3 regions of the Kitasatospora sp. NPDC018619 genome follow, and region 3 is predicted to be linked to each of the others. Evidence: riboswitches for the same ligand, from Rfam matches in the RefSeq annotation. Region 3 holds a riboswitch; each other region holds the start of a gene.
What was found. A riboswitch is a leader RNA that binds a small molecule or an ion and turns the genes downstream of it on or off. The one in region 3 is predicted to bind cobalamin.

Region 1: another riboswitch for cobalamin. It lies ahead of ACH5AR_RS25870 (ribonucleoside-diphosphate reductase subunit alpha); the one in region 3 lies ahead of ACH5AR_RS18135 (HoxN/HupN/NixA family nickel/cobalt transporter).
Region 2: another riboswitch for cobalamin. It lies ahead of ACH5AR_RS10605 (ABC transporter substrate-binding protein); the one in region 3 lies ahead of ACH5AR_RS18135 (HoxN/HupN/NixA family nickel/cobalt transporter).

What each region holds. Positions count from the first base shown of each region.
Region 1 covers NZ_JBISAI010000017.1:139,076-145,746, forward strand. The annotation lists gene ACH5AR_RS25860 (SRPBCC family protein) at 1-242, shown strand, start outside; gene ACH5AR_RS25865 (ribonucleotide-diphosphate reductase subunit beta) at 399-1,418, opposite strand; gene ACH5AR_RS25870 (ribonucleoside-diphosphate reductase subunit alpha) at 1,418-3,829, opposite strand; cobalamin riboswitch at 4,020-4,164, opposite strand; gene ACH5AR_RS25875 (hypothetical protein) at 4,591-5,472, shown strand; gene ACH5AR_RS25880 (glycoside hydrolase family 26 protein) at 5,647-6,671, shown strand, end outside.
Region 2 covers NZ_JBISAI010000005.1:337,910-344,580, forward strand. The annotation lists gene ACH5AR_RS10600 (FecCD family ABC transporter permease) at 1-1,098, opposite strand, end outside; gene ACH5AR_RS10605 (ABC transporter substrate-binding protein) at 1,095-2,039, opposite strand; cobalamin riboswitch at 2,161-2,366, opposite strand; gene ACH5AR_RS10610 (hypothetical protein) at 2,648-3,808, shown strand; gene ACH5AR_RS10615 (hypothetical protein) at 4,219-4,725, shown strand; gene ACH5AR_RS10620 (response regulator) at 4,710-5,342, opposite strand; gene ACH5AR_RS10625 (DUF1330 domain-containing protein) at 5,366-5,656, opposite strand; gene ACH5AR_RS10630 (PhzF family phenazine biosynthesis protein) at 5,683-6,489, opposite strand; gene ACH5AR_RS10635 (ornithine cyclodeaminase family protein) at 6,547-6,671, opposite strand, start outside.
Region 3 covers NZ_JBISAI010000010.1:165,028-171,698, reverse strand. The annotation lists gene ACH5AR_RS18150 (AAA family ATPase) at 1-1,501, shown strand, start outside; gene ACH5AR_RS18145 (hypothetical protein) at 1,552-3,246, opposite strand; gene ACH5AR_RS18140 (ArsR/SmtB family transcription factor) at 3,295-3,678, opposite strand; cobalamin riboswitch at 3,760-3,973, shown strand; gene ACH5AR_RS18135 (HoxN/HupN/NixA family nickel/cobalt transporter) at 4,002-5,117, shown strand; gene ACH5AR_RS18130 (type B 50S ribosomal protein L31) at 5,208-5,456, opposite strand; gene rpmG (50S ribosomal protein L33) at 5,504-5,668, opposite strand; gene ACH5AR_RS18120 (M24 family metallopeptidase) at 5,977-6,671, shown strand, end outside.

The sequences.
Region 1 (6,671 bases), on a different contig from region 3:
GGCCGCACGGCTTCGACTACACGGTCGAGCGCAGCGTGCCGCCGTCCCGGCACGAGCTCGGCCGGATGACCTTCACCGAGGCCGCCGGGGGGACGGAGGTCGTGTGGACCACCACCTTCCAGGTCCGCCTGCCCTTCGGCGCGGCCCTCACCCGGGCGCTGGCCAAGCCCCTCATCGCCCGCACCTTCGACCGCATCCTGGCTGCCGCCGACGCCGAACTCGGCGCGCGGCCCCGGGCCTGAGCGCCGTACCGCTGCTGCCCGGCGCGAACGCCGGGCAGCAGCGGGGGAGTTCAGCGCCGAGTGAGTCAAGCCGGGGGAGTTTCCGACCGAATGAAACAACGGGGGTGCCCCGCACGGGCTGTGGCCGTGCGGGGCACCCCTGTCGTATCCGTACTCCTAGAAGTCGTCGTCGAAGGAGACCGAGCCCTCGACGGCGACCTGGTACGCCGACACCCGGCGCTCGAAGAAGTTGGTCAGCTCCTGGACGTTCTGGAGCTCCATGAAGCCGAACGGGTTGGTGGACCCGTAGCGGATCGGCAGGCCGAGCCGCGCGAGGCGCTGGTCGGCCACGGCCTCCAGGTACTGGCGCATGGACTCGGTATTCATGCCCGCGAGACCGTCGCCGCACAGGTCCTGGGCGAACTGGAGCTCGGCCTCGACGGCCTCCTCCAGCATCTCCGTGACCTGCTTGGCCATCTCGTCGTCGAAGAGGTCGGGCTCCTCCTCGCGCACCGTGTCCACGACCGACATCGCGAAGTCCATGTGCATGGACTCGTCGCGGAAGACCCAGTTGGTGCCGGTCGCCAGACCGTGCAGCAGGCCACGGCTCCGGAACCAGTACACGTAGGCGAACGCGCCGTAGAAGAACAGCCCTTCCACACACGCCGCGAAGCAGATCAGGTTGAGCAGGAACGCCCGCCTGTCCTCCTTCGTCCGGAGCGAGTCGATGTGGTCGACCGCGTTCATGTACTTGAAGCAGAACTTGGCCTTCTGCGCGATGGAGGGGATGTTCTCCACCGCCGCGAACGCGGCCGCGCGGTCCTCCGGGTCGGGCAGGTAGGTGTCCAGCAGCGTCAGGTAGAACTGGACGTGCACGGCCTCCTCGAAGAGCTGGCGCGACAGGTAGAGCCGCGCCTCCGGGGAGTTGATGTGCTTGTAGAGGCTCAGCACCACGTTGTTGGAGACGATCGAGTCGCCGGTCGCGAAGAACGCGACCAGTCGCCCGATGAGGTGGCGCTCGCCCTCGTTGAGCTTCGCCAGGTCGGCGACGTCCGAGTGCAGGTCCACCTCCTCCACGGTCCAGGTGTTCTTGATCGCGTCCCGGTACCGGTCGTAGAACGACGGGTAGCGCATCGGACGCAGGGTCAGCTCGAAGCCGGGGTCGAGCAGCATCTTGCGGTCTTCGGACTGGGACATTACTGGCAGGCCTCGCAGGACTCGGGGTTCTCCAGGGAGCAGGCGATGGCGGCCTCCTGCTCCGGGGTGAGGGCGGGGGTGTTCACGGGCACGGGCGCCGGCGCCGCCGTGCGCGCGGTGCCGGAGGCGGCCTGGGCGATGCGGGTGGCCGGGCGCGAACGCAGGTAGTAGGTGGTCTTGAGACCGACCTTCCACGCGTAGGCGTACATCGAGCTGAGCTTGCCGATGGTCGGCGCCGCCATGAACAGGTTCAGGGACTGGCTCTGGTCCAGGTACGGCATCCGCGCCGCGGCCAGGTCGATCAGCGCGCGCTGCGGCAGCTCCCAGGCCGTCCGGTACAGCGACCGCACGTCGGCCGGCAGCCAGTTCAGCTCCTGCACCGAGCCGTTGGCGTCGCGCAGCGCGTCGCGGGTCTGCTGGTCCCAGACGCCGAGCTCCTTGAGCTCGCGCACCAGGTACGGGTTGACCTGGAGGAACTCGCCGGACAGCGTCTCGCGCTTGAACAGGTTGGACACCTGCGGCTCGATGCACTCGTACACGCCGGCGATGGACGCGATGGTCGCGGTCGGCGCGATGGCCAGCAGCAGCGAGTTGCGCAGGCCGGTCTCGGCGATCCGGGCGCGCAGCGCGTCCCACTTCTCGGCCCACTGCGGGGCGGCCGACGGGAAGTGGTCGATGTGCAGCTCGCCGCGCGCGGCGCGGGTCTCGCCGTACGCCTCGTGGCGGCCGAGCTGCTCGGCCAGGTCGGCGGAGCGCTCGTACGCGGTGAGCATGATGCGCTCGGCGATGAGGGTGGACAGCCGGGCGGCCTCGGGGGAGTCGAAGTCGATCCGCAGCTTGAAGAAGACGTCCTGGAGGCCCATCACGCCCAGGCCCACCGGCCGCCAGCGGGAGTTGGAGGTGCCCGCCTCGGTGGTCGGGTAGAAGTTGATGTCCACCACGCGGTCGAGGAACGTCACGGCGGTGCGGACGGTGGCGTCCAGCCGCTCCCAGTCCATCGCGCCGAGGAGGTCGGAGGCCGACGCGCCCGCGGCCACGTGGGCGCCGAGGTTGACCGAGCCCAGGTTGCAGACGGCGGTCTCGGAGTCGTCCGTGACCTCCAGGATCTCCGTGCACAGGTTGGACGAGTGCACGGTGCGGCCCGGCAGCGCGGTCTGGTTGGCGGCGCGGTTGGAGGCGTCCTTGAAGGTCATCCAGCCGTTGCCGGTCTGCGCCAGGGTGCGCATCATGCGGGCGTACAGGGTCTGCGCCGGGATGGTGCGCACGGCCTTGCCGGCCAGCTCGGCCTTGCGGTAGGCCTCGTCGAACTCGGCGCCCCACAGGTCGACCAGCTCCGGCACGTCGGCCGGGGAGAACAGCGACCAGTCCTGGTCGGCGTTGACCCGGCGCATGAACTCGTCCGGGATCCAGTGCGCCAGGTTGAGGTTGTGGGTGCGGCGCGCCTCCTCGCCGGTGTTGTCGCGCAGCTCCAGGAACTCCTCGATGTCGGCGTGCCAGGTCTCCAGGTAGACGCAGGCCGCGCCCTTGCGGCGGCCGCCCTGGTTGACGGCGGCGACGGAGGAGTCGAGGGTGCGCAGGAACGGCACGATGCCGTTGGACTTGCCGTTGGTGCCGCGGATCAGGCTGCCGCGCGAGCGGATGCGCGAGTAGGACAGGCCGATGCCGCCGGCGTGCTTGGACAGCCGGGCGATCTGCGCGTAGCGGTTGTAGATCGAGTCCAGGTTGTCCAGCGGCGAGTCGAGCAGGTAGCAGCTCGACATCTGCGGGTGGCGGGTACCGGAGTTGAAGAGCGTCGGAGAGGAGGTCAGGTACTCCAGGCGGCTCATCAGGCCGTACAGCTCGGCCACCTCGCGCACCGACTGCTCGCTGTCGCCGACCGCCAGGCCGCAGGCGACGCGGAGCAGGAAGTGCTGCGGGGTCTCGATCACCTTGCGGGTGATCGGGTGGCGCAGCAGGTAGCGGGACTGCACGGTGCGCAGGCCGAAGTACTCGAAGCGGTCGTCGCCCTCGGTGTCGACCAGCGCGTCCAGGGCGGCGGCGTGCTTGGCGACGAAGGCGGCGGTGGTGTCGCCGATCAGGCCCTCGGCGTGGCCGACGGCGATCGAGGCGGAGAAGGACACCGAGCCCTGGCTGTTCGCCTCGTCGACGATCTCCAGGGCGAGCAGGCGGGCGGCCAGCTTCGAGTACTGGGGGTCCTCGGCGATCATCGACGCGGCGGCGTCCACGGCCAGCCCGCGCAGTTCGGCGAAGTCCGAGCCGGCGTGACGGCCGCGCAGCGCGGCGGCGGCGACATGGCCGGGGTCGACCTCGGTGAGGTCGGAGCTGCGGTCGGTGAGCAGCCGCAGCAGGGCGCCGCCGGGGTCGGAGACCGTCGGGTCGGTGAAGGCGGTACCGGAGCCCTGGGCGGGCAGGGTGGCTGAGGCGGCGGTGGTCAAGGCGCTCTCTCCTGGCGGCGATCGGCGGCGGTGATCGGGGGCACCGGGCCGATCGGGGCAGGGGAGCACGGCACGAACGCAGACGGCGTCGCGCGACGGTGACTCCCCGGCCCGCCCGCGAGGCCCGGAGGGGTACTGCTCGTGCCGGCGCGGCCTCTGCGGGAGGGCCGTGGCGCACACCGTCGGCAGGTACTCGGACTCGCGGGGTACGGCTGCTCCAGCCGCCCGCACACCGCTGCGGGGCAGTCCCGGATTCGCACCGGGTTCCCCTGCATCGACAGCAGAAGCGAGCATACATGTAGTGGTGTCTCCCTGAAGCGACCCCAGATGTAGTACGGCGTCGCGTGTCGGGGCGATGACCGGCCGTACCGGGAACGTGGCGCCCGGAGGCCTTCGAAAGGCCCGGGGCCGGGGCGGCGGAGTCCTGGTTTCGATACGGAATGGTCACCGGGAGGACCGGCCGTCGCGGTGATGCCCTACGATCTGGGCGCATGAGCGACGGAACCGGCGTCCCCGGCCACGGGCCGCAGGGAACGCCTCCCGCCGGGCCGGGGGGCGCACAGAATCAGCAGCCGGTGGTACCTGGGCCGGTACCGCCGCCGAGCGGGGGTTTCGGGCCGCCGCCCGCCTCCTACGGGCCGGTCGTGCCGGCGGCGCAGCCGGTCGCCCAGCCCGTTCCGCCGATGCCGCAGCCGGTCCCGCCCCCGCCGCAGCCGGTTCCGCCCGCACCGCAGCCCGTGCCACCGGTCGGGCAGCCGCAGCCGCACCCGCAGCCGGTCGGGCAGCCCCAGTGGCACCTCCAGCAGCAGCCCCACCAGCCGGTCCCGCCGCAGCGGGTCGAGCCGGACTGGGACGCGCTGGCGGACCGCAACGAGGCCGACGCCAAGCGCCGCCGCCGGCTGAAGGCCGTCGGCGTGGTGGCCGCCGTCGCCGTCGTCGGCGGCCTGGTCGCCGGCGGTGTGCTGCTGTTCAAGGGCAAGAAGGACGACGGCTCCCCGGTGGCCGCCAAGACCACCGGGCCGGTCGCGTCCCCGAGCGCCTCCGGCACGCCGGACGACCCGTCGAAGCCGATCTGGGAGGCCGCCACCGACCCGGCTCCGCAGGACGCGGGAGCGCTGTTCTCCGCGCTCCAGGTGACGATCAACGGCGCCACCTGGAACCGGACCGTCGTGACGCTGGACTCGCCCTGCTGGGACGGGAACTCCACGACCGGCGGTCTGGGCAAGGTCCTCGGCGACCAGGGGTGCCAGCAGGTGCTCCGGGCGACGTACGTCTCCGGCGAGAGCGCCGTCACCGTCGGGGTGGCGGTGTTCGACCACCGCATCCAGGCCGAGACGGCGCTGAAGAACTTCGCCGGGCAGCTCAAGGGCGCGCCCGCGGCCGGCTCCCCGGCCTTCTGCGCCGCCGCCGGCTGCACCGGGACGCACAACAGCCTGGGCCGGTACGGCTACTTCACGGTCGAGGGCTCGGCGAAGGGCGGCAACGCCCCGGACGCCACGGCGACCGCGGCGGCCTCCGGCTTCGCCGAGCACGTGAAGGGGCAGCTGCTGAAGCGCGCCAAGGCCGCTTCCTCGGCCGCGCCCGGAGTCCAGGGCACCCCGCCGGCGTCGGCGGGCTGACCGGCGACGACGCCCCGCCGCCGGCGGGCTGACCTGCTGTGACACCCCGGCGCCCCGGCCGACCGCTCGCGGGGGCCGGGGGAGTGTGGCAGGCTCTCGGGACAGTCATTTCGCATGTGTGTTCCGGTTGCGTCCGTGGGGGGCGGCGCCGGCGAGCAACCGGAGGAGCGGTCCGTGGCCCTGCCCAGAGCCCTGCGCGGCAAGACCGCCGTCCTGGCCGCGGCCGGGGCCGTCGTCGCGGCGGGAGCGGTCGTCCTGCTGGACCACGACGGCCGGGCCGACGGCGAACAGCCCCCGAGGGTCCCGGTGTCGGTCGGCCTGCCCGGGCGCACCCTGCCGCCGGAGGTGGGCCGGGACCTGCTCGCCCGGGATCCGCAGGCCTCGCCGAACGCCCGCGCCGTCCAGCAGTTCCTCGCCGACCTGGAGGCCCAGGCCCGCACCGGGCAGAGCGGCGGCACGGTGATCGGCCAGCACGTCGAGGCGCACAACGAGCGCAACAACCCCGAGTACGGGGACTACCGGGGCACCAAGCAGGTCGGCTACTACTACCGGAAGGCCGCCGACATCACCGGCAAGCTGCCCGGCTTCGTGGAGACCGACCTCGGCCCCGGCTACGGCCAGAACGGCTGGGGCGTCGGCAACCCGCGCTCCTACTCGGCCGGCCGCTGGCCGACCTGCCGGGCCGGCTGGCAGTACACCGACGACGCCGTCGACCTGCTCGCCGCGGTCTGGGACGGCCACCCGCGCGCGGAGGACGGGAGCTACGGCGCGGCGGGCGTGCAGCAGAACTGCGACGGCAGCAGCACCGAGCTCCCCGACAACGGCGGCGGCCCCGCCGGGATCGTCGGCATGTCCTTCCACCAGCCCTACCCCGGTTCGGACGTCAAGTCCTTCGACCGGGTGCTCTGTTCGAACTCGCCCGCGGCCAAGGACCCCGACTGGTTCGGCCGGGTCGTGGACGGTGCGCACGACACCGCCGAGTACCGCGCGCTGATCACCGACCTGTCCTACCTGGCCGACCACCTGGAGTACCTGGCCGCCCGCGACGTGCCGGTGCTGCTGCGCCCGTACCACGAGATGAACGTGCTGGACTGCTCCCGCCGGTTCTGGTGGGCCGGCCAGAGGCCCGCCGACTACCAGGCGCTGTGGAAGATCACCTACCGGTACCTGGTGGAGACCAGGGGGCTGCACAACCTGCT
Region 2 (6,671 bases), on a different contig from region 3:
GGCGAAGAAGGGCGCTCCGAGCCCGGCCGTGACGACGCCGACCGGGATCTCCCGGTCGGCCAGGACCGAGCGCGCCAGGATGTCGCTGCCCACCAGCAGGGAGGCGCCCAGCAGGGCCGAGACGGGCAGCAGCAGGGCGTGCCGCGGGCCGCAGACCAGCCGGACGACGTGCGGGACGACCAGGCCGAGGAACCCGATGACACCGGTGTGGGCGACCAGGCACGCGGTCACCAGCGCGGCGGTGGCGATCAGCACCCAGCGGGTGCGCTCGACGTGGACGCCGAGGGAGCGGGCGGCCGTCTCCCCGAAGGCGAAGGCGTCCAGGTCGCGGGCCGAGGCGGCCAGCACCGTGACACCGGCCAGCGCGACCGCGACCAGGAAGACGGCGGTGGGCCAGCGCACGCCGGCGACCGAGCCCAGCGTCCACTCCATGACCCCGCGCGCGGCGTCGCGGTCCCCGAGGACCAGCACGACGAAGGAGGTGTACGCCCCGCAGGCCTGACCCACCGCGATGCCGGCGAGCACCGTCCGGGCGGTCGGCAGCGACCGGCCGCGGGCACCGGCCAGCACCAGGACGACGACGGCGGCGAGCAGCGCACCGGCGAAGGCCGCCGTCGAGACCGCGCCGGTGCCCACGGCGCCGGACACGCCGACGCCGAGGACGATCACGGTGACCGCCCCGGCGGCCGCGCCGTCCGAGATCCCGAGCAGGAAGGGATCGGCCAGGTCGTTCCCGGTCAGCGTCTGCAGCACCGCACCGCAGACCGCGAGGCCGGCGCCGGTGGCCGCCGCGCCCAGGACCCGGGGCAGCCGCAACTGCCAGACGATCCGGTCGTCCAGCAGGGTGACCTGCGGGTCGCCCAGGCCGAGGCGGCGCGCCACGACGTCGATCACCGTCCGGACGGGTTCGGGGTGCGAGCCCACGGTGAGGCCGAGGAGCACGGTGGCCAGCAGCAGGGCCGCCCCGACGGCCAGGGCCGCCGTCGCGCGGCCCGGACCGCGGCGCCGCAGGCCCGGACCGGGAGGCCGTGGCGCAGGGTCGGGAGGCCGCAGGCCCGGACCACGGGAGCGCAGGGCCGGGCGGGGTGCGGCGGTCATGAGGCCGGCCGCAGTCGGCCGAGCCCCGCGGACACCCGGGCGGCTCCATCGGCGAGCAGCACGCCCGGGGTCGACTCCGAGAACGGCACCACCACGAAGGCCTTGCGCCGCACGGCGGTGAGCCCGCTCAGCACCGGGTCGTGCTCCAGGTACTCGATCTTGGACTGGGCGGTGTCCCAGCCGGCGTCCGCGAGCACGATCGCGTCCGGGTCCGCCGCGACGACCTTCTCCCAGCTCACGTTCTGCCAGCCGCCCGGCAGGTCCCCGAAGACGTTGCGGGCCCCCACGGCGTCGAGCACGAGCTGCGGGCCGCCGTGGCCCGCGCCGACGAACGGCGCCCTGGTGTCCGAGTCGAACCACAGGACCTTCAGGCCCCTGCCCGCGGCCGTCGCCGTGAGCCCGGCCAGCTGCTGCTCCTGCTCCCGCCGGATCGCGGCGGCCCGCTCCGGGACTCCGAAGGCCCGGGCGACGTCGTCCAGTTCGCCCCACACCGCCGACCAGGTCGTCGGTGGCACCAGGCTTCTGTCCGAGCAGCCGAACGGGGACAGGTAGGACGCGATGCCCTGGCCGCGCAGCTCCTCACGGGTGCCCGCGACCTTGCCGGTGAACGCGCTGGAGTAGGAGGCGTACAGGAAGTCGGGGCGGGCCGCGAGGAGCTTCTCCTTCGTCGGGTAGTCCCTGGAGAGCACCGGGACGGAGTCGTAGGCCGCCTGCCACTTCTCCGGGACGGCGTCGTCGAGGTAGGCGGTGCCGGCCATGCGGGCCTCCAGCCCGAGGGCCAGCGCCACCTCCGTCGCCCCCTGGTTGAGCGTCACCAGCCGGTCGGGCGGCGCGCCGACCGTCACGGTCGTCCCGCAGTTGTCCAGGCTGACCGGCGCGGCACCGCCCGTCGGCCCGCCGGACGCGAGGGGCGCGGGGGCGCCCGCACAGGCTCCGAGCACACCGGTGAGCAGGAGGACCGCGAGCGCCCGGCCGGCCCGTACCGGACCTCCGGGGCGAACGGTGCACAGGGGTGGAAACGGGTACGGCAGAGCGCTGGGCACGTGTTCTCCAAGACCCTCGTGGAACATGGCGCGCCGTGGCCGGTCTCCTGGCTTCCGCATCGACGCGCCGCGACCGACCTTCCCGGGCGGCTGTTCCAGCCCGCCCAGTGGCCCTGACCGCTGGGGGAGCCGGTCAGCGAGGGCCGCGGTACTCCGCGGCAACAGTGGCGAGGGCCGCACCGGACTCCGACCGGTTTCCCGAACACCACGGCGATCGAAAGGTACCAGGCGCGGTCAGGACCGGTACCGGCCACCTGGTGGGGGCGACCGGTCGGACGCTGCGCCGGTCGGCGGCGGGACGGCCGGGGCCCGGTGCCCGCCGGGTGGTCGGGGCCGGGTGGGTCCGGGGGCGGAGCCGTCGGATCGGGGCGCGCGGGCGGGCCGGTCGGGCGATGCGGGCCGGGGCTTGCCAACTCCTGCCGCCGGAGCCGGAGTTCGAGGGGATCCGGGTCGCCGACCGGGCGGGGGTATGGAGAAAATATAGCGGCGGGCGGTGGTGTCGGGGCATGAATCGACACACGAGTATCAACCGCGCCCTGGCCACCACGGCGGTGGCGCTCGGAGCCGCGCTGTCCCTGGGTGTCGGGCCGGCGGTGGCCGCGACGGACGCCTCGGGGTGGGGCCAGCTGCCCCTGGCGCCCAAGGGGAGCATCACGAAGATGGCCGCGGTCGGCACCGACACGGTGTTCGCGAGCACCCAGTGGGACTGCTCGATGTCCGGCGAGTCGTGGACCTGCGGGCAGACGTGGCAGCTGAAGGGCACCACCTGGAGCCAGTTCAAGCTTCCCGCCCAGCTGTCCGGTACGCCCACCGTCGCCGGGACGGGCGCGGGCGACACCTGGTTCCTCGGGTCGGGGACGGCCGCGCAGGCCTTCCACTGGGACGGGACGGCCTGGGTCGACCGCAGCCCCAGCCCGGCGGTGGCGGGCTACGACGCCCGGGACGCGGTGGCGCTGTCGGCCACCAGCGCGTGGTCCGTCGGAACCACCACCACCAACTACGACCACCGCACCGACACGGCCACCGTGGGCCGGTGGAACGGGACCAGGTGGACGGTCAGCAAGCTGCCGGCGCCGACCGGGAGGACCACCACCCTCAACTCGGTGTCGGCCGCGGCGGAGAACGACGTCTGGGCCTCCGGCGAGCAGTGCAGGGACACCGGCAACGACCGCTGCCAGCCCTACCTGGCGCACTGGGACGGCACCGCGTGGTCGCAGGTGGCCGTGCCGGACTCCTCGCCGCGGAGCCTGACGAACACCCGGGTGGTCAGCCGCGGCGGCGAGGTCTTCGTCGGCGGCCGGGAGACCGACCTGACCACCCGGACCCAGCCGGACCGCATCGTGGCCCTGCACTGGGACGGCGCGGCCTGGACCAGGAGCGTCCTGCCGGTGACCGTCTCGGCCGACGGCTGGTACAGCTACCTCAACGGGCTCGTGTACCGCGGCACCGAGGTGTTCGCGGCCGTCTCGCACACCGCGAACGAGGGGGTGCTGCGCTGGAACGGCCAGGCCTGGGAGCCGTACGCCGGTCCGCTGACGACGACGCCGACCGTCACCGCGCTGGTCCCCACCGTCGACGGGCGGGTGCTCGCCGCCGGGAACGGGACCGACGCGAGCGGTGCCCACGACTTCCTGTCGTACCTGCCCGCCACCGCGCCGGTGAAGTGAGCCGGAAGGCCCGGAAGGGCTGATCCCGGCGGAGGACCGGGCCGGGGGGGGCCCCCCCCCCGGGGGGGGCCCCCCCCCCCCCCCCGCCCCCCCCCCCCCCCCCGCCGGGGGGGGGGGCGGCCCCCCCCCCCCCCCCCCCCCCGCCCCCCCCCGGCGGCGCTCAGGCCCGCGCCCCGGCCGCCGGGGGGGCCGCCCGGGGGGGGGGGGGGGGGGCCCCCCCCCCCCGGGGGGGCCCCCCCGGCCCGTCCGTCCGGAGCCCGCGCCCGGGCGGGCGGGTTCGGCCGGATCACGGCCCCGCCCGACCCGCGGCCCGACCCGCGGCCCGGGCGCCGCCCCGCCGACGCACCCCGCGCGCGCGGCGCGAGGAGCAGGCCGACATGATGACCCGACAGACCTACCGAAGGACGGACATGCCCTCGCAAGAGAAGCCGACGCCCGGGCGGCGGACGGCGACCGTACTGCTCTGCTGCGCAGCCGCGTTGATCCCCTGGATCGTCTACCTCGCCGTCACCATGGGCGCGGGCGAGTACACGGTGCGGCGCTGGGGCGTGGCCTGGGTGGGGCTGGACGTGGCCGAGGTGCTCGGGCTGGTGGCGGTCGCGCTGCTGGCCCGGCGGCGCGACGTGCGGACCTCCCCGGTGGCCGCCGTGACCGGCACGCTCTTCCTGGTGGACGTCTGGTTCGACACCGTGACCTCGCACCAGGGCATGGACTACGTGGAGTCGCTCTCCTTCGCCTGGCTGACGGCCGGGCCGCTCGGCGTGTTCCTCTCCGTGACGGCCTGGCGCTCGCTCGGGTGGGCCGCGCCGCAGGGCGCCCCGCAGGACGACGCCGTCCGGAGCGCCGCGCCGCGGGCCGCCGCGCCCCAGGCCGCCGCCGGGGCCGGCGGTCCGGACGGCGATCAGCCCCGCAGGTAGGCGAGGACGGCGAGCACCCGGCGGTGGCTCTCCTCCGCCGGGGGCAGGTCGAGCTTCATCAGGATGTTGCCGATGTGCTTGCCCACCGCTGCGTCGCTGACCACCAGCGAGCGGGCGATGGCCGCGTTCGACTGGCCCTCCGCGACCAGGGCCAGCACCTCGCGCTCGCGCGCCGTGAGCCGCTCCAGCGGGTCGCGGCGGTGCCGCAGCAGCTGGCGGACGACCTCCGGGTCGACCACCGTGCCGCCCTCGGCGACCCGGTGGAGGGCGCCGATGAACTCGTCCAGGTCGCCGATCCGCTCCTTGAGCAGGTAGCCGACCGCCGCGCCGTCCGCCGAGTCGAGCAGCTCGGCGGCGTAGGTGCGCTGGATGTACTGGCTGATCACCAGCACCGGCAGGCCCGGGTGCTCCTCGCGCAGCGCCACCGCGGCCCGCAGCCCCTCGTCGCTGAAGCCGGGCGGCATCCGCACGTCGGTGACGACGATGTCCGGCCGGTGCTCGGCCACCGCCGCGGCCAGCGCCTCGGCGTCGCCGACCGCGGCCACCACCCGGTGGCCGAAGCGGGCGAGCACGCCGGCCAGGCCCTCCCGGAGGAGGACGCTGTCCTCGGCGAGCACCACACGAAGGTTTTCGGGCACTGTCAGCTGCTTTCGACGATCACCAGGTCGGTGTCAACATTGTCCGTGCGCAGCGGCAGGATCTCCCGGTAGGCGGGCGAATCCAGCCAACCGCGCAGCAGGTCCCCGTCCGGGAACTCGATGACGGAGAGGTGGACGGGGTGCCAGTCCCCCTCCTCCACCCGCACCTTGCCGCCCTTGACGACGAACCGGCCCCCGAAGGGGTCGAGGGTGCCCTGCACCCGGCGCCGGTACTCGGCCATCCCCTCGTTCGGTTCGGCAGTGCGGACGTTGGCGATCACATAGGCGGTCATTGCGGCTCCAACAGGACGATCGGGATCTAGAGTAGTTCGCCGCGCAGGACGGTGACGGCGGCCCCGGAGAGGAAGACCCGGTCGCCCTCCGTCCGGACCCGCACCCGGCCGCCGCGCGCCGAGGCCTGGTGGCCCGTCACGACGTCACGGCCCAGGCGCCCGCCCCAGTACGGGCCGAGGCAGCAGTGCGCCGAGCCGGTCACCGGGTCCTCGTCCACGCCGTAGCGCGGGGCGAAGAAGCGCGAGACGAAGTCGTCGCCCTCCCGGCCGGCGGAGTCCGCCGCGGCCGTCACGATGACGCCCCGGACCGGGTACGCCCGCAGCGCGAGCAGGTCGGGGGCGAGGCTGCGGACGGTGTGCGCGTCCGCGAGCTCGACCAGGAGGTCGAAGCGGTTGCGGCCGACCCGGACGGGCTCGGTGCCCAGGGCCTTGGCGAGGCCGGGGAAGTCGCCGGCCACGGACTCCTCGTCGAGCGGCTCGGCCGGCTCCGCCGGGAAGTCCAGCTCGATGCCGTGCGCGGTGCGGCGGGCCAGCAGCTCGCCGCTGCGGGTCCGGAAGCGGAGCACCTGCTCGGTGCTGCCGCGCTGCCACAGGATGTGCGCGGCGGCCAGCGTGGCGTGGCCGCACAGGTCCACCTCGACGGTCGGGGTGAACCAGCGCAGCCGCCGGCCGCCGTCCGGCTCGGTGCGGAGGAAGGCCGTCTCGGCGAGGTTCATCTCGGCCGCGACGGCCTGCATCCAGGCCTCGTCGCGCTCGTCGTCCAGCAGGCAGACGGCTGCCGGGTTGCCCGTGAACGGCTCCTCGCTGAAGGCGTCCACCTGGTACATCTTCATGCTGCTCCCTCTCGGTGGTCTGGGGCGGGTCTCGTGGTACCGGGGGCCGGTCGGCCGTCAGCCCGGGAAGTCGACGGGCCGGCCGAGGCCGCGCGCGGTGGCGGCCCGCAGCACGGCGAAGCCCGCGGCGATGTCCTGGCCCGCCATGCCGAGGGACTTGTAGAGCGTGGTCTCGGCGGCGG
Region 3 (6,671 bases):
GACGCTGCTGCCGGCGTGCGGGCTGGTCGTCGTCGCGGGCCGCAGGCGGCTTCCCGGGCTGGTGCTCGACGGCGCGGAGGTGCTCCAGCTGGGCCCGCTCAGCCCGGCGGCCGGGGCGACGTTGGTGCGCCGCCGGCTCGGGCCGCAGCGGGGCAGCGAGCGGGACCTCCGGGCGCTGGTCGAGCTGTGCGGTGGGTTGCCCCTCGCCCTGAACGCGGTCGGCTTCCAGCTGTTGGAGCGCGAGGACCTGGAGGTCGGCCAGGCGGTGGCCGAACTCTCGGACCCCGAGCGGAGGCTGGTCTCGTTGAACAACGAGGAAGGCGGGATCGACAGGGTCCTCGATCCGGTCTACCGGCGGCTGAGCCCCCACGCGCTCGCGTTCTACCACGTGGTGGGTGCCAACCCGGGCCCGTTCGTCTCGGTCGAGCTCGCGACGGCGGCCGGCGTGGACGGGGTGCGGGAGGCCCTCGCCGAGCTGCGGGCCGCCCACCTCCTCGACGACGTCGCGGGAGGCGGTCCGGAGAAGCGGTACCGGGCCCACGACCTCGTGCGGCTCCATGCCCGTTCCCGTGCGCGCGCCCTGCCGGAGTACACCGAGCTGCTCGCCCTGATCGTCGGGTACTACCGGGGCCGCACCGCCCTGGCGGACACCCTGGTGCTGGGCGACCGGTTCCGCATCCAGGAGCCGGACGGCCGGGGGATGCCCGGCTTCGCCGGGAAGGCCGAGGCCTTGCAGTGGCTCCGGGCCGAACGGGCCGACCTGCGCGAGCTGGTGCGGGTGGTGGCCGAGCAGGGGTGGCACGGGGAGGTGTGGAGGCTGTGCGAGTCGCTGTGGGCCCTCTACCACAGCGACAAGAACTACGGGGACTGGATCGAGACCCACCGGCTGGGCGTGGAGGCCGCGCAGTGGGACAACCGGCCGGACGCGGTCATCCGGATGCGCAACCAGCTGGCCCGGGCGTACTACGAACTGAAGGAGTACGCGAGCGCGGCCGAGCAGGTGGCGATGGCGACGGAGCTCCTGCCGTTGGTCGAGGAGCCCCGGCTGAGCGGGGTGCTGTACGAGACCGACGGCCTGCTCTGCCTGGCGGCGGGCCGGCCGGAGCGTGCCGTGGAGCGGTTCGGGCTGGCACGGGAGGCCAACGCGGGCGACGACCACGGCGTGGTCGTGCAGAGCTACAACATCGCGCAGGCCCTGGTCGAGGCCCGACGGGCGGCGGAGGCGGTCGACGTGCTGGAGGAGGCGACGTCCCTCGCCGAGCGCACGGCCGATGCGCCGATGCTGATGCGGCTGCCGCTCGTCCGCGCCCGGGCCCACCGGGCGCTGGGTGAGCCGCAGGCCGCGACCGGCTGGGCCCGCGTGTGCGTCGAGCGGGCGTCGGAGCTCGGGCAGCGGGCCAAGGAACGGGAGGCCCACCGCCTGCTGCTGGCACTGGCGGAGGAGACCGGGGACGACGACCTGGCCGCTCGCAGCCGTGCGCGGATCGCGGAGCTGGACTAGGGCGTGTCTGACAATTCTCGCCGGGTGCGCGGCGAATTGTCAGACACGCCCTAGCCGGGCCGTGCCGTGAAGGCCACCGCGACGCGGTGGCCTCCGGTGCGGATGGTGAGGCCGTGGTCGGGCAGTCCGGTCGGAGCCCCGCCCTCGGCGAGCCACAGGGCGAGCGCCGCGCCGAGGAGGAGCGGGTCGAGGGGCGGCTTGACACCGCCCCAGGGGCGCACGGCGTGCGCCTCCAGGAGCAGGCCGGCGGGCAGCCGGACCAGGTGGCGGGAGTCGCCGAGGGCCGCCACCAGCACGGTGGCTCCGGGGCGGTCGGCGGCGGTGTCGGCGAGCCAGTCCTCGGCGGGCCGCTCGGCGTCGACGGTGGTGCGGGCCAGTGCCTCCGCCGCGGACTTCAGGTCCCAGACGGGTTCCTCCGCGCTCACGGCGTAGAGTCCGCGGGGCCGGTGGCGCTGCGGATCGACGATCGGGTACCGGCGGACGCTCACCTCGGTGCCGTCGCACTCGCCCTCCACGTCGTAGCTCGTGGGCGCCCCGAAGGGCAGCGGGACGGGGTCGGGGAAGGGCGGCAGGACCGGGGCCCGGACCGGTCGGTCCACGCCGGTCAGGAAGTCGTACAGGATGTCCGTCAGCACCTGGGCGGCCCGGCCGCGCATGCCGAGCGAGAGGTCGGTGATCGGACGGAGGGCGTCGGGGTCGTGGGACGCCAGCACCTTGTCGAGTTGGGCGAGGAGGTCGCCGTCCGGGTCGAGCACCGGCGCGGCCTGACCGAAGGCGTAGGTGGGGGATCGCGGGTCCAGCTCGCCGGCGCCGGTGGCGACGAGGACGGTCGGGCGTTCCAGTGCGGCGCCGTAGAAGGAGACCGAGCCGTGGTCGCCGATCATGTAGTCGGCCGCCACCACGGTGGCCTGCCAGCCGCGGTGCGGCGGGATGAGCCGCAGGCCGGAGCGGGTGGCCTCGGCCAGCAGGGCCTGCGGGTCGTGCTTCTCCCAGATGTTGGGGTGCAGGATGACGGCGACGGTGTACTCGTCGCAGGGGAGCTGGCCGACCAGTCGGATCGGCAGGTCGAGCGCCCGGGCGAGCAGCGAGTGCTTGCTCCAGGTGGAGTTGACCACCACGAGCCGCCGCTTGTCGACGGCGCCCAGCCGCCGGCGGTAGCGGTCCCGTGCGTCGGCGCTGTCGAGCATCCGGTCGAAGCAGAGGTCGCCGACTTCGCGGGTGCGCGGCAGGGCCTCGGGCAGGACGCCCGCGAGGCGGTCGCACTGCTCCGGGTGGGTGACGCCGATGACGGCGGGGAAGACCCGCCCGCGGTGGGTGAGCTCCTTCCGGGACAGGCCTGCGGCGCTCACCGCGTCCCCGGTGGACTCGGCCACCAGGCGGTTGTAGCCGGCGCCGTGCGGGAGGACGACGAGCGGCGCGCGCAACCGGTGCATGGACGCGTGGACCGAGCAGGCGACCGCCAGGTCGAACTCGTGCTGGACGGCCTCGTCCCAGGGCATGACGGTGACGTTGCCGGGGATCGCGTGGAGGTGGTCGTCGAGCCCGGAGGCGAACGCCGAACCGGGATTGACGGTGACGTAGAACCTGATGCCGTCCTGGCCGCGCAGGAGGGCGAGCACGTCGAGCACGCGGGTCGCCGAGGTGAGTGTGCGGGTGACGGCCAGGACGCGTGCCCTGACCGGCCGGGTGTCCCAACGCGAGTCGTCGGGCCACGGCCGAGGCCTGCGGCGGAGGCGGTTCAGCACACCATGATCGTAACGGCCGGCCGCGCTCCCGGCCGGGGTTTCGGCGGGTCAGCCCGCGGCGGCGGAGGGCTCGTGGTGCTCGGCGGCGGCACACTCGTCGAGGAGGGGGCGCATGGCCTCGTCCACGAGCCGGTAGCGCACCACTCGTCCGTCCCGGTCACCGGTGACCACGCCGGCCGTGCGGAGCAGCCGCAGGGCCTGGGAGACGGCGGGGTCGCGCATGCCGGCGGCGACCGCGAGGTCGCTGACGGCGAGGGGGCCGGCCCGGTGGAGGGCGAGCAGCAGGGCGAGCCGCCCGGGGTCGGCGAGCAGGGAGAACCGCTCGGACCAGGACCGGACGTGCGCGGGATCGCCGATCGCGGCGATGGCCTCGCAGACCCGGTGTCCGTCGATGGTGCGGTGGCCCGCGCGGTCGGCCGGTACGAGATGCATGCGGAGATTCTCGCAGGCGGCGGCCTGTGATCCTGGACACCTGCGCAGGTGCGCAGCCTTGCACCCGTGGGGACGGGCCCCTACGGTGTTGCCCGCCGTGGTGCTCGGGAAGACCGGTGACGGACCCTCAGGGGTCCCAGCCCGGAGCGGCCCTCGCCACTGTGATCGGGTCGTTCCCCCGTCCGCGGGGGAACGTCGTCCGTACCCACGGAGCCACTGGGCGCCTCGCGCGCCTGGGAAGGCGGGTACGGGCGTCCCGTCAGCCAGGAGACCGGCCACGGCATCTCACGAGGTTTTCCACGAGGTGCTGGAGCGTGACGCAGATGACCCTGCCCGAAACCGTTGCCGCCGGTCCGCAGGCGGCCCCTTCCGTGCTGCCCGCCTTCAGGTGGCGGCGCGAGGACACCGTCCGCACGGCCGGGCTGATGGCCGTGATCGCCGCCATGCACGTCGTGGCCTTCGGCACGCTGGTCTTCCTGGTCGCACCCGAGCGGTACGCCGTCGGCACCCAGGTCTTCGGGGTGGGCCTGGGCGTCACCGCGTACACCCTCGGCATGCGGCACGCCTTCGACGCCGACCACATCGCGGTGATCGACAACACCACCCGCAAGCTGATGGCGGACGGCAGGCGGCCGGTCTCGGTGGGCTTCTGGTTCGCCCTCGGGCACTCCTCGATGGTGGTGCTGATGGCCGCCCTGGTGGCGGGCGGCGCGCAGCTGGCGAACACCCTGATGGACGACGAGTCGACCACCCACAAGTGGCTGGGCGTGGTCGGCACGACCACCTCCGGGGTCTTCCTCTACCTGATCGGCGCGCTCAACCTGGCGGCGCTGCTCGGCATCCTCAGGGTGTTCCGCTCGATGCGGGCCGGGCGGTTCGACGAGAAGGAGCTGGAGGCGCACCTCGACTCGCGCGGCTTCATGGCCCGGGTGCTGAACCGGGCGACCCGCTCGATCACCCGGCCGGGCCAGATGTTCCCGGTGGGCATGGTGCTGGGGCTGGGCTTCGACACCGCGACCGAGGTCACCCTGATGGTGATGGCCGGCTCGGGCGCGGCCTCGGGGCTGCCCTGGTACGCGATCGTCTGCCTGCCGCTGCTGTTCGCGGCCGGGATGAGCCTGTTCGACACCCTGGACGGGACGTTCATGAACGTCGCGTACCAGTGGGCCTTCGCCAACCCGGTCCGGAAGGTCTACTACAACCTGACCATCACCGGCCTGTCGATCGCGGTGGCCTTCGTCATCGGCACCATCGAGCTGGTCGGGGTGCTGCACGAGAAGCTCGACCTGAGCGACCCGGTCACCGGGTTCGTCGCGGACATCTCGCTGGACAACGTCGGCTACGCCATCGCCGGGCTGTTCGTGGTGGTCTGGGCGATCGCGGTCGGGTACTGGAAGCTCGCCCGGGTCGAGCAGCGCTGGACGCCCGGGGGCCGGTGACCCGGGCGGCCGCCGGTCCGCACGGCGGACGGCGGAACCCGGGACCGCGCCCGCCCGGAACCGGGCGGGCGCGGTCGCCGTCCCGCGGTGTCAGTGCCGGTCGCCGTAGCGGCGGCGGAACTGCTCGACCCGTCCGGCGGTGTCCAGCACCCGGGACTGGCCGGTGTAGAAGGGGTGGCTCGCCGAGGAGATCTCGACGTCGACCACCGGGTAGGTGTGGCCGTCCTCCCACTCGACGGTGCGGTCGCCGGTGACGGTCGAGCGGGTGAGGAAGGCGAGGCCGCCGACCTTGTCGCGGAAGACGACGGGGCGGTAGTCGGGGTGGATTCCGGGCTTCATGAGGGGCTCCTCTCGGATCGGGCTGCGGGGGCCGGAGCGGCCGGGGCTCAGCGCTCCTCGCGGAAGTCGACGTGCCGGCCGGCGACCGGGTCGTACTTGCGCAGGACCATCCGGTCCGGGGCGTTGCGGCGGTTCTTGCGGGTCACGTAGGTGAAGCCGGTGCCGGCGGTGGAGCGGAGCTTGATCACCGGGCGCAGCTCGCTGCGGGCCATCGGGCGTCCTTCCTGGGGTCGGGGTCGCGTGCTGGGACGGGACTCTACATCGAAATGGAAGTCGTTTTCATCTGACCTAGCGCGGGCCCCGCTCCGCCCATTCCCGGCCGCGGGGCGCGTCCGCCGTCCCGCGCGCTGCGGCGCACGCGCCGGGGCCCACCCCCGGCTCCGGCGGCCGGGGGAGCGGGAGGCCCGGCGCGTGCCGGAGGGGGACGGCGCGGTCGCGCGGGGGGCGCGCAGGGGGCACCGGGGGTTCTGACGGGGGTGCTCGGCGGGCGCTTCGGGCCGGGGGTTCGTAGGCTCGACGCATGGCGGATGCGTACGCGGGGCGGCGGGAGCGGGTGAGGGAGCACTGCAGTGCGGCCGGGGCCGATGCGGCGCTGATCACCCGCGCGGCGAACGTGCGGTACCTGACGGGCTGCGCGCCCTGCGGGGCGAGCCTGTTGCTGACCAGGGAGCGGGCGCTGCTGGCGCTGCCGGACGACCTCCCGCCGGACGACTCCGGGGAGCACCTGATCGCCCCGGACGTCGCCCGGCTGCCGGTGGCGGCCGGCTCGGACACCGCGCTGGCCGCCGCGGTCGTCGCCGCGCGGGCCGGGGTGTCGGGCCTGGCGGTGGAGGAGCACGACCTGACCGTGAGCCGGCACCGGGCGGTGGGGGGCCTGACCGAGGGGGCCCGGCTGGTGGACCTCGGCCCGACGGTCGAGCGGCTGCGGGTGGTCAAGGACGAGCACGAGATCGCCGACCTGCGGATCGCCGCCGAGATCGCCGACCAGGCGCTCGGCGAGCTGCTGGAGTCGATCCTGGTCGGCCGCACCGAGCGGCACCTGGCGATGGAGCTGGAGCGCCGGATGATCGACCACGGCGCCGACCGGGCCGCCTTCCCGGTCTCGGTCGGAACCGGCAGCCACTCCGGCCAGGCCGCCCACCAGCCGACCGACCGCCGGGTGGAGGAGGGCGACTTCCTGACCGTGGTGATGGGCGCCCAGTACCGCGGCTACGG